DNA from 3 places in the uncultured Planococcus sp. genome. Region 3 is predicted to be linked to each of the others. Evidence: riboswitches for the same ligand, from Rfam matches in the RefSeq annotation. Region 3 holds a riboswitch; each other region holds the start of a gene.
What was found. Region 3 has a riboswitch for cobalamin ahead of cobT (nicotinate-nucleotide--dimethylbenzimidazole phosphoribosyltransferase). Riboswitches for the same ligand answer to the same signal wherever they lie in the genome.

Region 1: it holds a riboswitch for cobalamin, as region 3 does, so the genes downstream of both, Q0785_RS14595 (acyl-CoA thioesterase) here and cobT (nicotinate-nucleotide--dimethylbenzimidazole phosphoribosyltransferase) in region 3, are expected to answer to the same signal.
Region 2: it holds a riboswitch for cobalamin, as region 3 does, so the genes downstream of both, metE (5-methyltetrahydropteroyltriglutamate--homocysteine S-methyltransferase) here and cobT (nicotinate-nucleotide--dimethylbenzimidazole phosphoribosyltransferase) in region 3, are expected to answer to the same signal.

The regions. Positions count from the first base shown of each region.
Region 1 is NZ_CANMXD010000010.1:23,084-28,011, reverse strand. Features, by position in the region: gene Q0785_RS14615 (glutathione peroxidase) at 1-291, shown strand, start outside; gene Q0785_RS14610 (DUF3934 family protein) at 368-559, shown strand; gene Q0785_RS14605 (MFS transporter) at 637-1,941, opposite strand; gene Q0785_RS14600 (PAS domain S-box protein) at 2,182-2,961, shown strand; cobalamin riboswitch at 3,071-3,250, shown strand; gene Q0785_RS14595 (acyl-CoA thioesterase) at 3,403-3,888, shown strand; partial or broken gene Q0785_RS14590 (ribonucleotide reductase N-terminal alpha domain-containing protein) at 3,890-4,928, shown strand, end outside.
Region 2 is NZ_CANMXD010000002.1:304,846-309,773, reverse strand. Features, by position in the region: gene metE (5-methyltetrahydropteroyltriglutamate--homocysteine S-methyltransferase) at 1-1,287, opposite strand, end outside; cobalamin riboswitch at 1,447-1,627, opposite strand; gene Q0785_RS03775 (site-2 protease family protein) at 2,201-2,701, opposite strand; gene Q0785_RS03770 (glycine betaine ABC transporter substrate-binding protein) at 2,906-3,793, opposite strand; gene Q0785_RS03765 (ABC transporter permease) at 3,804-4,457, opposite strand; gene Q0785_RS03760 (betaine/proline/choline family ABC transporter ATP-binding protein) at 4,450-4,928, opposite strand, start outside.
Region 3 is NZ_CANMXD010000009.1:165,754-170,681, reverse strand. Features, by position in the region: gene Q0785_RS14275 (proline/glycine betaine ABC transporter permease) at 1-275, shown strand, start outside; gene Q0785_RS14270 (glycine betaine ABC transporter substrate-binding protein) at 338-1,270, shown strand; gene Q0785_RS14265 (hypothetical protein) at 1,381-1,722, opposite strand; cobalamin riboswitch at 2,070-2,246, shown strand; gene cobT (nicotinate-nucleotide--dimethylbenzimidazole phosphoribosyltransferase) at 2,332-3,381, shown strand; gene bluB (5,6-dimethylbenzimidazole synthase) at 3,451-4,092, shown strand; gene Q0785_RS14250 (monooxygenase) at 4,170-4,478, opposite strand; gene Q0785_RS14245 (DsbA family protein) at 4,491-4,928, opposite strand, start outside.

The sequences.
Region 1 (4,928 bases), on a different contig from region 3:
TCAAATCAATTCGGACAGGAAAAAGACAGCGGAGAAGAAGCGCAGGAAGCGTGCCGCATGACTTATGGGGTCACTTTCCCGATGCACGACCTCGTGAAGGTCAATGGCAAGGATGCGCATCCGCTTTTCAACTACCTGACTGATAACACAAAAGGGTTTCTGTCGAGTGGGATCAAATGGAACTTCACGAAATTCCTGATCGACCAAAACGGCAACATCGTTTCGCGTTTCTCGCCAAAAGACAAACCCGAATCCTTTGAAAAAGATATTCAAAAAGTGCTTGGCCAGTAATAGCAAAACCTTTCTATTCCACTCTGAGCCCTGATGTGATAAGCTGTACATCATCGTAAGTAATGGAGTGATTAAAATGAGCAAAGCAAAAGCAAAAACGAAAAGCGGTACGGGCCAGGGAACTGGCAAAAAAGGCTGGACCCGCTGGAAAGCCGGCGCCAACAAGGCCAAGAGTTTTAAGCCGTACACCAGTAAGACCAATAAAAAAGCCGACGAACCTAAAACAGATAAGGAACGAGCCTCTGAAGCTGAATGGGTCGATGCATAGATAGAGAAGTAATGGGTTGTCCAAATTGGGCAACTTTTTTTATTTGCCCAGTAGTCCAGTTGCATCAAAAAAACCCTTTACTCCGCGAGTAAGGGGTTTTCTGGAGGTCCATAAATCTCTTCAATAACGGGTTCTTTTGCAGGCACTTCCTTCATCGGTGGATTCGCCAGCAAAGCCGAAATGATGCCGAAAACCGGAAAAATCATCAGCGTCCAGAGGATTTCAATGTAGCCGCCGAACAGATCGAAGGCGATGCCGAGCGGCAACGGGCCAAGTGCAGATCCCGTGACGACCATCGCCATCGAGATGCCGCTGATGCTGCCAATGTGTTTCCGGCCAAAGTAATTGGGCCAGACGACAGCCATGACGATCCGCTCGATTCCCATGCTGACGCCCCAGACCAGGCCGAAAATGACGGCGGCTGCCAAAAAGTCAGCTTTCTGCAGGAGAAACAACGATAGGAGCTCCCCTGCAAAAACGATCGTCAACATGTATTGAACTTTTACTTTTTCCAATAGGATGCCAGTGATGAATGTGACCGGCAAACCGATCAATGCCGTTAAGCTCAAAATGCCTGCGGCGGTTTCAAGGGATAGGGATTTTTCAGCGAAGATGGAAACCAGGTGGAAGGTCAAGCCGGTATTGACGATTCCGGGAATGGCGGCGCATAGCAGCAATAACCAGAATGCTCGGGTTTTTGAAGCTTCCTTCACCGACCAGCTGACTTCTTCAATGGCCATTTTTTCAGGTTCTTTCCTTAGTTTATCGCCGTTGTCCGGCAATAAACCCATTTCTTCAGGAGAATTTTGAATGAGGAAAAGAGCAAGCGGTGTAAAGCAAACAATGATGATGACCCCTAAAATAAGCCACGAACTGCGCCAGCCGAATGACTCGATCAGCCAAACATTCAGCAGGGGGAAAGCAGCGGAACTGACCAATCCGCCGATTGCGGCAATGCTGATGGCGCGCCCTCTCTTTTTGACAAACCACTGGGGGATGAGTGAGCTTGAGATGAGCGCCATGGAACCTTGTCCAAGCAGCCGGATAAAAAAGAAGCCGATGAACAGCATGACGAGACTTGTTACGAAACTGTTGAAGAAGCAGGCCACCGCAAGGGCGATGGAAACAGCAACCGCCATTTTTCGTGAACCGTTGCGGTCAATCAGCCGACCGACAAAAAACAGCAGGAAGCCAGCGGTTAAGGTGGCAGCTGAGTAGATGCCGGAAACCGTCGAGCGGCTCCAGCCGAAGTCTTCTATATAATAATCGATGAAAATCGAGTTGGAATAAGTTTGTCCGGGGCCAGAGAAAAATTGGGACAAGGCTGCAATCGCGATAATGACCCAGCCGTAATGAAAAGCATTTCCTGTTAATTGTTTCATGGTGTATCTCCATTTGCCATAACTTTACGTTACTGTATTTCCAAAAACGGTGTCAAAAAGATATTCCGAAATCACAATTTCTTATCATAGCATAATTTTTCTGTTTTACAAGTTTTGAAATAGAAGTGTAAATAAAGGAATGATTCAGATATTTGAAACATCTGCAGACCCTGAAAGTTTTTCTGAAAAAGTGTAAAATAGAGGATAAGGCAGTTTCTTAGCCAGAAGGAGTGAGAAAAAATGCCAAGTTTATCGCCAGTACCACAACTGAGCATTACTGAAAAAGAAGAAATCTATCAGCAAATAGCGGAGTATTCGAACGAAACGACCATCATCCATTCAAATCAGAAAGTCCTATATATAAATCAGCCGGGATCGGATTTTTTCAAAGCCAGCAAAGAGACGCTCATCGGTGCGAATGTGGTGGATGTTTTTACTGAAGACTATAAAGAGCTCATCACTGAACGCATCCGCACGGGCATGGAAGACCGCGCGATCGGAGAATTGATGGAGACCACCGTTAGACGTTTTGATGGGACCCTAGCAGATGTAGAGTTGTATTGTTATCCCGTTCAGTATGGAGAAACGGTTGCCATTCAATCGATCATCCATGACATCAGCGCGCAAAAACAAACGGAGCGGGACTTATTGCAATTGAAAAACGAAATATCGACCCCCATCGTTCCGATCATTGATGGCCTGGCCGTGTTGCCGCTTGTGGGTTCTGTCGATGGTGACCGAAGCAATCGGCTGCTTGATATCATCCCGCAAAAAATTCAAGGGGAGAACCTGCAATGCCTCATCATCGATGTATCCGGCATCTACAATATCGATAATGTCGTAGCGGAGTTTCTCTACAAGGTCGATCACATCATGCGCTTGCTCGGCATTCAACTGATTTTCACCGGAATTCGGCCAGAATTGGCTTTGAAAGCGATTGAAGCACGTGTAGATTTCAGCCAATTGACAACTATGGGTACAGTTAAGCAGGCGTTGAAGCGGCATTTGACGATCAAATAAAACCTTCACCCAACCAGAAGGTTGAAAAATTTCTTGTCAAAGCAATGAAAGTGATTTATAGTTTAGAAATACAATATTTAGTGATTTGATGAAAATAAAAACTATATATAGTAGAACCAATAACGAAGGTGCCTGAAAAGGCTTAATAGGGAAGCCGGTTAAATTCCGGAGCTGTTCCCGCAACTGTAAGTGCTGACGAGCTATCGCAATCCACTGTCCAATGGGCGGGAAGGAGATAGCAGAGGATGACGCACAAGCCAGGAGACCTGCCTTCGTTATCGTTTATGATCTTCTCCGGGAGCTGAGAGGGATAACAAAGGTATTTATGTGTGGAACAGCCCTTTTCTGCTGTTTTCATCTGATATTCTGCGTTTTCAACCCCATCCTCCCTGAGAGGATGGGGTTTTTTCTTTTTACTCAGAGATGGAGGATTGAATGCAGATGACGGAACCGTTAGCAGCAGGCGTAGCAAGAACCATTCAAACAAGGCTGGTGCTGCCCCCGGACACCAACCATATGGGCACCATTTTCGGAGGCACGGTATTGGCTTATATTGATGAGATTGCCGCTATCACAGCGATGAGACACAGTGGCAAAGCAGTTGTGACAGCGTCGATTGACACCGTAAATTTCCTGTCTTCTGCGAAAGTGGGAGATATCCTCATTTTGGAAGGTGTGGTCATTTCAACAGGCAGAACATCGATGGAAGTATACGTCAAAGCCGAATGCCAGCATATTGAAACCAGTGAAAAAAGTTTAACGACTACGGCAATCCTGACGATGGTGGCAGTCGACAGCGAAGGCAAACCGACACCTGTAACTGGTGTGATTCCGGAAACGGCTGCCGAAGAAAAGCTATTCAAAAGCGCCCAGGAACGCAAGCAGCGGCGCATGAAAGTGAACGAATACGCAAAGGAGTTGTGCTGATATGAATACGAAAATCGAAGCAACAGAAATGAATGCAGTGGAAAGAGCCCTTCAACGGGCAACGGATGTATATGGACTGGATACGCGTGAACTGCTGGAACGGGCAGCAAAGTTGGCTGGACAGGCAAAAGGAGAACAGTCGTTGCTTTATGCTTTGAACCGCATCACCATGGATGAACCGGATTGGACATACGTGGCGGCAGAATTGTATGCAGTCGACTTGTACGGAAAAGCTGCAGACAGCCGCAGATTTTCCGCTTCAAAGAAATACGGCGATTTCTATGGGCTGATTGACGAGCTTACACAGATCGGTATTTATTCCGAAGAGCTCCTTGCGGCGTATTCGAAAGAAGAAATCACTGAATTGGGACAGGAAATTGCACCGGAGCGGGATTTGCTGTTCAACTACATCGGCTTGTTTCTGCTGGCTGACCGCTATTTGGCGAAAGATTATGAAGGACGCTTGTTCGAACTTCCACAGGAACGTTTTTTGGTCATTGCGATGACCTTGATGCAAAACGAATCGAAAGACCAACGGTTGGAACTGGTCAAAGAAGCCTACTGGGCAATGAGCCATCTGTATATGACAGTAGCGACCCCGACTTTATCGAATGCCGGAAAGAGCTTCGGCCAATTGTCTTCGTGCTTTATCGATACCGTCGATGATTCATTGGATGGCATCTATTTGAACAACTGGGACATCGCACGCCTCAGCAAAGATGGCGGCGGTATCGGCATCTATTACGGAAAAGTGCGGGCTTTGGGCTCGGACATCAAAAAGTTCAAAGGCAATTCGTCAGGCGTCGTGCCGTGGATCCGACTGGTCAATGATACGGCCGTCAGTGTCGATCAGCTGGGCCAGCGCCAAGGCGCAGTGGCGATTTACTTGGACGTTTTCCACAAGGATATCATGAACGGATTTTTGGATCTGAAGACCAATAACGGTGACGAACGCCGCAAAGCGCACGATATTTTCACCGGTGTGTCGATTCCGGATCTGTTTATGGAACGGCTGCAGGAAAAGGACGAAACGGGCCGCA
Region 2 (4,928 bases), on a different contig from region 3:
CGGCAGCCCGAGAGCTTGCTGCTGCTGTTTCTGGCGTTCTTTGAAAACCAGCGGACGCGTAAAATGTTCCGGCTTCACTTGCGAGACAAGCTCTTTCACCTGAATGTTTTCTCTAACTTCATGCTGTGTCAACGCTTCAATCGCGCGAATGCTTTCGGATACGTTTCGATTGCCGGACCATGACCCTTCCCGCACATAGGCAGTCAGCTGTGTCAGTTCTCCAATTTTTTCATCCGCAAACGATAGGACATCCAACAGGACATGCGGCAGGGCTTTCTCTTTTTTTGTGGTCACCGGCACATGCTGCAGGCTGCAGGAAGATTGAATCCATGCTTCTGCCACATCACATACAGCTAAGACGGCTTGAAGATTCACTGCTTTTTCCGCTAGGTTAGCACGCCAAATATCCCGTCCGTTCACAGTCCCGATTCCCAATACCCGGTCTTTTGGAAAACCGCATTTGCGGATTGCAGCCATATTTTCTTCTGCTCCCTGAACAAAATCAAGGCCGATTCCCGAGACGGGCAATTGCGACAGTTCTTCATATGCCGAAAGGGCTTCAAAATAAGTTTGCAGCATAATTTTCGCAGCCGGTACATCGTCTGCTAATTGCGTGTAGATTTCCTTGACCAGTTTGACGTCTTCTTCGTCCAAGGACAGCGTTAATGCAGGCTCTTCCACTTGAATCCATTCCGCTCCCGCATCGACGAGCTGCTGAAGCACTTTCGCATAAAGCGGCAAAAGCTGCAGCAAGAACATAGCTTTCGACTTAGCATCATACCCTTTCACCAGCTGGAGAAATGTAAAGGGTCCAATCAGCGTAGGTTTTGTTATGATTCCTAACTCTTCTTTCGCCTCATTGAAATAGGAAACCAGATGATTATACGTCAACTGCAAAAGCTGTCCTTCGTATTCAGGAACAATGTAATGGTAATTTGTATTGAACCATTTAGTCATTTCACAAGCCACTACTTCATCCGCTCCACGGGCCATCGCAAAATAAGTGCCCAGATCGACCTTGTCCTCTGACCATTTGTAGCGGGCCGGCACTAAGCCGAACATGACCGCGTGATCAAGCATACGGTCATAAAGAGTGAAATCCCCGACAGTCAACAACTCCAATCCAAGCGATTGCTGCCGTTTCAGATTGTTCAGGCGAATCTCTTTCATTTCTGCGAGGAACTGCTCCTGTGATAATCCACCTTTCCAAAACGATTCCAAACTGCGCTTCCATTCCCGATTTTCTCCGATATACGGGTAGCCTACGACTGTACTCACTGTTTTCATCCGCTATTCCTCCTTTAGGATTTACAAGATGCCAAATACAAAAAAGCCATCTCCGCTTATGGGAAATGGCTTAACATTCAAGTTCAATAGACGCTTAAAAAGCATGCAAAAACTTGTTGTCGCAAAATGAATGTCACCACCTATTTCCACGTAGGTATTTGGCGCGCACTAGAAATTGGCAGGTCTCCTGGCTCATCTTCAACGCTCATCACACCTTCCCGTCTGAGACAGTGGTTTTTGTGAATCGCTCCGATTTACAGTTGCGGGACAGCGACGGATTTTCACCGTTCTTCCCTTTTAAGCCAAGCCGCAGCTTGGCACCAACTCTTACACGTTATGTAATTCTGACAACTATAGCATATCAACCACAGAAAATATAGAGTTTTCCGATAAAAGAGATTGGTTTGGTTTTCAAGAGACTTCACAAAAGCGATAACCAAAGACAATTACACAGGAAGCCGCATATCAGTATGCGGCTTCCTGTGGTGCGCTCATTTTGCCCAGTGATGGAAGAAGAAATAGAACGCGATGAGCACGATGACAATGACCGAAAGGATGAGCATGGGCACAAGACCAAAAGTAGGTTCCATTTAAACTCCTCCTCCTTTTACCCTTATCATACTCCGCTTCATCAAAAATTTAAAATAAAAAGATTGATTATTCAGTTATTTAAAACCTGCAGAGTTTGCATTCCAGTAAAATCGCTGATTCTAAAATTCATTTGAGGAGAATAAGTAATTTTAGTCTTCCGCCAGTGGCAATTATTCTCACTGACTTTCATTCCAACTAATAACTTACAATATTTTTGTAGGATTTAAAGTATGCCCTAGCCCCTTGTATGAAAAGCTTGCAAGGTTTCGTATTCTGGTTGTTTTCTTTATATCAGCTATCGATAAACTAATGATATATGTTCTTATGAAACTGCTTTACTTTGTTTTCTATTTTCTTTTATCAAGTTTAAAATCTGTAATCCATCACTTGGACCACCGCCTAAAAATGGTGGATAGGTGAAGGGAATCAATGAAGTTGCACATATAAAAAAGTTTGCGCCTGCAAGATTGATGATGATAGTACCAGTTGCTCCGGAAAGAAAATGGGAAGCAAAGTATAGTGCCGCAAACCCAAACAATGAAGCAATCGGTCCGCCAACAAGGAAAATTAGTCTTTGTTTAAATGTATTCGGCGGCAATTCTTCCCGATTCGAAGGCTGGCAGAAGCCTGAAAGCGCTATGGTTAGATAACAGGTAATTCTACCAAGATTCAACTTCAGTTTTTTCTCTTTACTTGATGAACCCAAAAAGATCTCTGCCTTGGCTTTTTTGTTCTGTGAAATTGTTGCAATTGCATGGCCCATTTCATGTATGAAAAGAGCCGTTGTGATCATAAGTAAAACTGTAAGCACTTCAAAGAGCATCAACAAAACGCTACCTCCGTTTCTGTAAATGTAACCTACATTAATTTTATGTATGCTATCATATTACCAATAATTAGAAAACTTGAAAATGTTTTTCGGAAAATCTATAAGCACTTTAATCTCCTTCATAAAAGTACATTTTTACAGAAAAAAAGAGAGAAGATATGCTGTAAACAGCTTCTTCTCTCTCTTCAATTTTATCGGTCACTCGATCAATCCAGCTTGCTGTAAAAATTCTTCAGCTACAACTTCAACCATCTGGCCTTCATTGTCCACTTTGGCATTCATTGCCTGCATGGTTGGTTCATCGATTTTCTCCGCTAACTGAAGAAGAACATCCTCAAGTTCCGGGTATTCCTTCAAAATCTCAGTCCGCACAAGCGGCAGTGCATGGTAAGGGGGGAAGTAGTTTTGATCATCTTCCAGGACGCGCAGATTATACATCTGCAATTGGCCGTCTGTCGTATAGGAATTGATGACATCCACTTCTTCAGCATTGATCGAGCGGTACATCATGCCATGATCCATTCCTTTTACATCCTGGAATTCCAAAGCGTATTCGTCTTGGAAACCTGGCAGCCCATCAGGACGATCGATGAACTCAAAAACCGCTCCCAGAATAAAACCTTCGGATACTGCAGCAAAGTCACTGAAGGTTACCAAATCCAATTTTTCCGCTTCGTCTTCATCCAAAGCCAGCGTATACGTATTGTTGAAGCCGAAAGATTCCAGTGCAATGATGCCATCTGCAGCTACCAGCTCTTTTGTGGAAGCTAATGTTTCATCAGCATCTCCTGCAGTTTCCTGATAGTAATTGATGACGATTGTGCCGGTATAATCCGGAATTACATCAATCTTATCATTCAACATAGCTGTCCAAACAACATTTGAACCACCAAGGTTTTCTTTATAAATCACTTCAATATCCGCTTCCGCTTCAATTAACTGACCCATGATATTTGATAGGATAATACTTTCCGTATTATTTCTGGATCCAACGATCAATGAGTCTTCCTCTATAAAAATACAGCCCGTAAGCGGTGCTGTAACCATTAAAAGCAATAAAAATTTCAAAACTATTCGTTTTGTCATAGTAACTCCCTCATTTCAGGCCTTTTGGTGTCGACCAGCGTTCCATCGATCCGAAGAAAATCTCCAGAACAATTGCCAGTAAGGCAGCTGGAATCGCACCAAGCAGGATCAATCCATCAATTCCCCGTGTAATCCCAAGGAAAATGAAATCGCCCAGTCCGCCTGCTCCGATGAAGGCGGCGAGTGTTGCTGTACCGACGTTGATGACAGCAGCTGTTCGAATGCCGGCCATGATCATCGGAACCGATAAAGGCAATTCAACTTTAATCAGGATTTGCCAGCTGGTCATGCCCATTCCTTTAGCCGCTTCGACTGTTGCTTTATTGACATCTTTAATGCCAGTATACGTATTGCGGATGATCGGCAGCAGCGAGTATAAGAATAATGCTGCAATTGCCGTATTGACCCCAATCCCAAAAATCGGAATCATGAATCCCAGCAAAGCTAAACTCGGAATGGTCTGCATGACGCCTGCGCCACCCAATACGATCGTTGCAAGTGAAGGAACGCGTGTAATCAATATGCCAAGAGTTACACCCAGGACAACGGCGATAAGCATCGAAAAGAATACCAGTTGAATATGGACAGATGTCGCTTGGAACACATCTTCCCAGCGCATTTGCGCTTGTTCGATAAGTTGCTCGAAAATATTTAAGTTATTCATTTACTTCCTCCATTTCTGTCCATTGGCTGGACAATGCAGAAAGTAATGTGCCGCGCGTGACGAGTCCTTTTACATTTTGCGCTTCATCCAAGACAGGAATAATCCCGTGGTGCGCATTCGACATCATGACAATTGCATCTTTTGCGGTAGCTGATACAGGTAGAATAGTTTCTGGAGCTTCCATAATTTCTTCAATCGTCTGGATGCTGTCCATATTTTTAATTAATTTATAGGCAGAAACCAGTCCGATGAAAGCCCCTTGGTCATCCACGATGATCAAGCTGGTGATTTGGTGCCGGCGTGTCATCAAAAGTGCTTTTGATGGTGAAAAATCGACTTGTGCAGTGATCACTTTCTGAGTCATAACAGCGGATACCGGCATCAGTTCAGGATTTTGGGTAATCCGGTGCTTGCCGATAAACTCTTCTACAAAACCATGGGAAGGTTCGTGCAGTAATTTTTCCGGGGTGT
Region 3 (4,928 bases):
GCAGCACCGGTTCACAAAAGCTCTTTAAAGTGGAATTGCCGATGGCTAAACCAACGATCATGGCCGGCATCAACCAAACGGTTATGCTGTCGCTGTCGATGGTCGTTATCGCATCGATGATCGGTGCACCGGGTCTCGGCAGGGAAGTCCTTTCTTCCTTGCAGCGTGCTGATGTAGGAACCGGATTTGTAGCCGGTTTGGGGATTGTTATTTTGGCAATCATCATCGACCGGTTTACGCAAAGTTTCACCGGACAAAAAAGAGTGAAAACCTAAGTTTGGGATTCCTGAAAGAAAAGTACCAATAAACTCTAAAGAAAAAGGAGAATGATTATTTTATGTTCAAATTACAATGGAAACATTTAGGGCTTATGTTCGTACTTATGCTGACACTTGTTGTAGCAGCGTGCGGAAATGACGAAGAAAGTTCAGACACAGGAACTGCTGAAGGTTCCGATTCTGAAGGCGTGAACTACGGTGAAGAGTTAGGTTATAAAATCACAGGCATTGAAGCAGGCGCAGGCGTAGTTGCTGCATCTGAAGCAGCAACAGAAGAGTATGAAAGTCTTGAAGGCTGGGAAGTTGTCACTTCTTCAAGCGGCGCGATGGCTACAGCTTTAGGCGAAGCGATCGACAACGAAGAACCGATCATCGTCACGGGCTGGAGCCCGCACTGGAAGTTCCAGAAGTATGATTTGAAATACCTTGAAGATCCTAATGGCGTATTCGGCGATGCTGAAACGATCAACACAATGGTACGTGAAGGTTTAGAAGAAGAAAAACCTGAAGCCTACACAATTCTTGATCAATTCCAATGGGAGTCTGCTGATATCGAAAGCATCATGCTGGAAGTTTCAAATGGCGCAGATGTTAAAGAAGTTACAACTGCATGGGTAGAAGAAAACAGTGATAAAGTTGCTGAATGGACAGCCGGTACAGAAGCAGTAGACGGCACAGAAATTGAGTTGGCTTACGTGGAATGGGATACAGAAGTCGTTTCAACGAATGTTGTCGGAAAAGTTTTGGAAGACCAAGGCTTTGAAGTAACATTGACGCCGCTTGACAATGCAGTTATGTGGCAGGCTGTTTCTGAAGGACAAGCAGACGGAATGGTAGCGGCATGGTTGCCGGGAACCCACGCCACTCAGCTTGAAACTTATGGCGACAGTGTAGTCGATCTTGGAGTTAACCTTGAAGGCGCTAAAATCGGATTTGTCGTTCCAGCTTATATGGACATCGATTCAATCGAAGATTTAACACCAGCTGAATAAGTAATTCTTATAGCAGAGACTGAACCCCGAATGGCAGGCACTTAATAAGTGTCGCCATTCGGGGTTTCATTTATTTCAGGCTGTCTTTCGCTGTTATCTAGTGGTTAAAATCATTCCATATTACGGAGGGTCAACAGCTGTGCTTGAGAAATCACGTCGATGTGTTTGTCTCCTTTCCTATAGGAGACTGATGCACCTTCCCGTTCTTGCTTTTCCCAACCACTCAGTTTCAAAACGATTTCATAACTAAGTGGAATGCCATTTTCTTCAGAGGCTTTTTTCCAAGTATAACTCCTGGAATCCTGATTTTTTTCAATTAATGCTGCTTTTTTAGGGATTGGAAAATCAGCATAATCTTCAGAGGTCTCATAAGAAAAAAACGTGTTGTAATAGAAGGTTCCCCCTGCAAAGAGCAGTAAGGCAATTAGAAACAAACTCATCTTTCTTTTCAATTTTTTTCACCTCTTCCGCAACATTCTTTTTATATAATACAACCCCTATGACTATATCTGTGGAGGGCAGCCTTATGTATAAAAGGACACCGTATATGGAGAATTGGTTTCATGTCTTCCGGTATAACGACAGCAGAAAATTTCGGATATATATAAAAGGGGATTTTCCTTGTCTACTAGTTGAGAAGGCTGGCGCTCAGAGGGAATGCAAGCGTTCTGTAGAGAAGGAAGTACGTGATCATGGCGTGGGAATTGAAGTGCAGGCGTGAATAGTTTAGCGCAGTTGATCAACTCTCAAATCGAGCTTGACTGCCCAAGATTATCCAGTGTAAGCTTGATGAAACATAAATATAATATCAGTAAGAGGTGCCCTTCGGGGAGAATAGGGAATGAAGTGGAAATCTTCAGCGGTCCCGCCACTGTAACGGGGAGTTTTATGGAAATAGCCACTGGACTTTTGTCTGGGAAGGCCTGTGAAATGACGATCCGGAGCCAGGAGACCTGCCTGCTTACTTTCTGCTTATAGACCATGGAAAAGTCTTTAGTTTATTTGTTCGCGCAAATAAACTGAAGGCTTTTTCTTTTTAGTATAGAAGGGAGAAGAAAAAGATGGATTTATTGAAGCAAACGATTGGACGTATTGAGGGCTTGGATCTGGAAATGATGGACATGGCACAGAGTCGGGTGGACAGTCTCATCAAGCCGCCGCATAGTCTGGGAAGACTGGAAGACCTGGCTGTACAGCTGGCGGGAATATATGGAGAACTGTATCCTGTGGTGGATCAAAAGGCGATTGTGGTGATGGCTGCTGATCATGGCGTGTATGAGGAAGGGGTTTCTTCCAATCCACAAGAGGTGACGTTTGCACAGACGATGTTCATCGCAAAAGGCATAACCGGAGTCGGTGTATTAGCGAAGCCGGCCGGTGCGAAAATCGTCACCGTGGATATCGGGGTAAAAGGGGACTTTCCAAGTGATGCCGGAGTGATTGACCGGAAGATTAAGCAAGGCGCAGGCAATATCGCGACAGGGCCTGCAATGACCATAGAAGAAGCAATCGGGTCGCTCGAAGTGGGAATAGAAATTGCTGAAGCCGAAATTAGAAACGGCGCCCGCATCCTGGGAACCGGCGAAATGGGCATCGGCAATACGACACCGAGCACGGCGATTCTGTCTGTTCTGGGGGACATTCCACCTGAGGAGATTACCGGCAACGGGGCAGGGGTCGGCAATGGCGGAATTTCACATAAAGTGAGGGTCATCAAGACGGCGATTGAGGTCAACAATCCGGATAAGCGCGATGCGATTGATGTCCTTGCTAAAGTCGGCGGCCTGGAAATCGGAGGAATGGCAGGTGTCATGATCGGTGCGGCAGCCAACCGTGTGCCGGTTGTGCTGGACGGCTATATTTCCACGATTGCGGCGCTGCTCGCTGTTGCGATTGAGCCGAAAGTGAAAGATTACTTGATCCCTTCACATGCAAGTGCCGAACCGGGCGGCAAAAGAGCCAGTGAACTGCTGGGCATCAGACCGCTGCTGCACATGGATATGTGTTTGGGTGAAGGATCGGGCGCCGCTTTAGCATTCCCGCTCGTAGAAGCAGCCTGTAACATGATGAGAGAGATGGCCACCTTTTCTGAAGTGGGCCTTGAAATTTGATGTAACGGAACCATAGGATATTCATTCCAGTGACAACAAGTGATGACGAGATGCTGAAAGGATGAATCGATGTTTACGAGAGAAGAAAAAGAAGGCGTATATAAAGCGATTTACAATAGAAGAGATATTCGAACCTTTTTGCCGACAGCCATTCCGGAGGAGCTGATCGCCAATATCCTGGATGCGGCTCACCATGCGCCGTCTGTAGGGTTTATGCAGCCATGGAACTTCATCTTAGTGTCTTCGCCCGAAACAAAAGAAAAATTGGCTTGGGCCGCAGACAAGGAGCGGCGGGCACTGGCCATCCATTATGAAGGGGAGAAGGAAAACAAATTCCTTGATCTGAAAGTTGAAGGGTTGAAACAAGCGCCGGTGACGATTTGTGTGACATGTGATCCTACACGCGGCGGCTCACATGTCCTGGGACGCAATTCCATCCCCGAAACAGATGCGTTATCAACTGCCTGCGCCATTCAAAATATGTGGTTGGTTGCCTGTGCAGAAGGATTGGCGATGGGATGGGTAAGCTTCTACAAGAAAAATGATGTCCGGGATATTCTGGACATCCCGCCGCATATCGACCCGATCGCCTTACTTTCGCTTGGCTATACCGAAGATTATCCCGACGAGCCAATTCTGGAAACAGCGGGATGGGAAAAAAGGCGTTCGTTGGAAAACCTGGTTTTCGAAGATAAATGGAATGGAAAATAGAGTTTCTAAATGAAAAGGGCAGGAGACGCGATGGGTTCATCAGCGTCTCCTGCCCTTTTTCATTTGGTGTGGTTCTTTTACTGCTTGACCGGACCTTTATTGATTTCCGTCAATGCAGAATTGACTTCGAAAATCTTTGCATGTACCGGTGATATGCCAAAGCCCGCTAACCGTTCAGTGTGCATCTTCACATATTTTTCCGCCGCGCCTTTTGTCTCGAAAAGGTAAATTCCGCCGGCTTCTTTGGTTTCCGGGCTTTCGGTCCAGATTTTCCAGATAAAGCCCTTTTCATTGTTGATGCTTGTTGCCAGTTCGGAAAATGCCTTAGCCATCTCGTCTCCGAAAGGGCCATTCATCTCAAAATCCACTTGTAGGATATACGCCATCTTGTTTCCTCCTCATTTTTTAATCAATGTGAAATAGGCTTCGCCTAAAATTTCATTTGCTTGATAATAACCTGGTGAAAGTTCCTTTTCAATAAACGAGTTCACTTCTGTCAGCTCCACATCGTACATGACTTCGATTTCCTTGGAAAAAAGCAATTGTTCTTTTTCCAACAACTGCGAAAGCGCGGGTTGAGGCTTTGCTTGCAGTTCGTCCTGATTCAGCACTTGCTTCAAGCCATCCACATAGGATTCGAATGGGCGGCCGCCGACAAGTTTTATGCCTTTGTTTTCTTCATTGACCATAATGATGGATGGAAAGCCTCTGGCACCCAGACTTCTGGCGAGAGCGAAGTCCTCGTTTAACGCTTGTTGTCCGGCTGGCAGTTCGGCTTGTTTGACGATGGCTTCACCGTCGAGTCCCATGTTGTTGACGATCTCGATCATAACAGA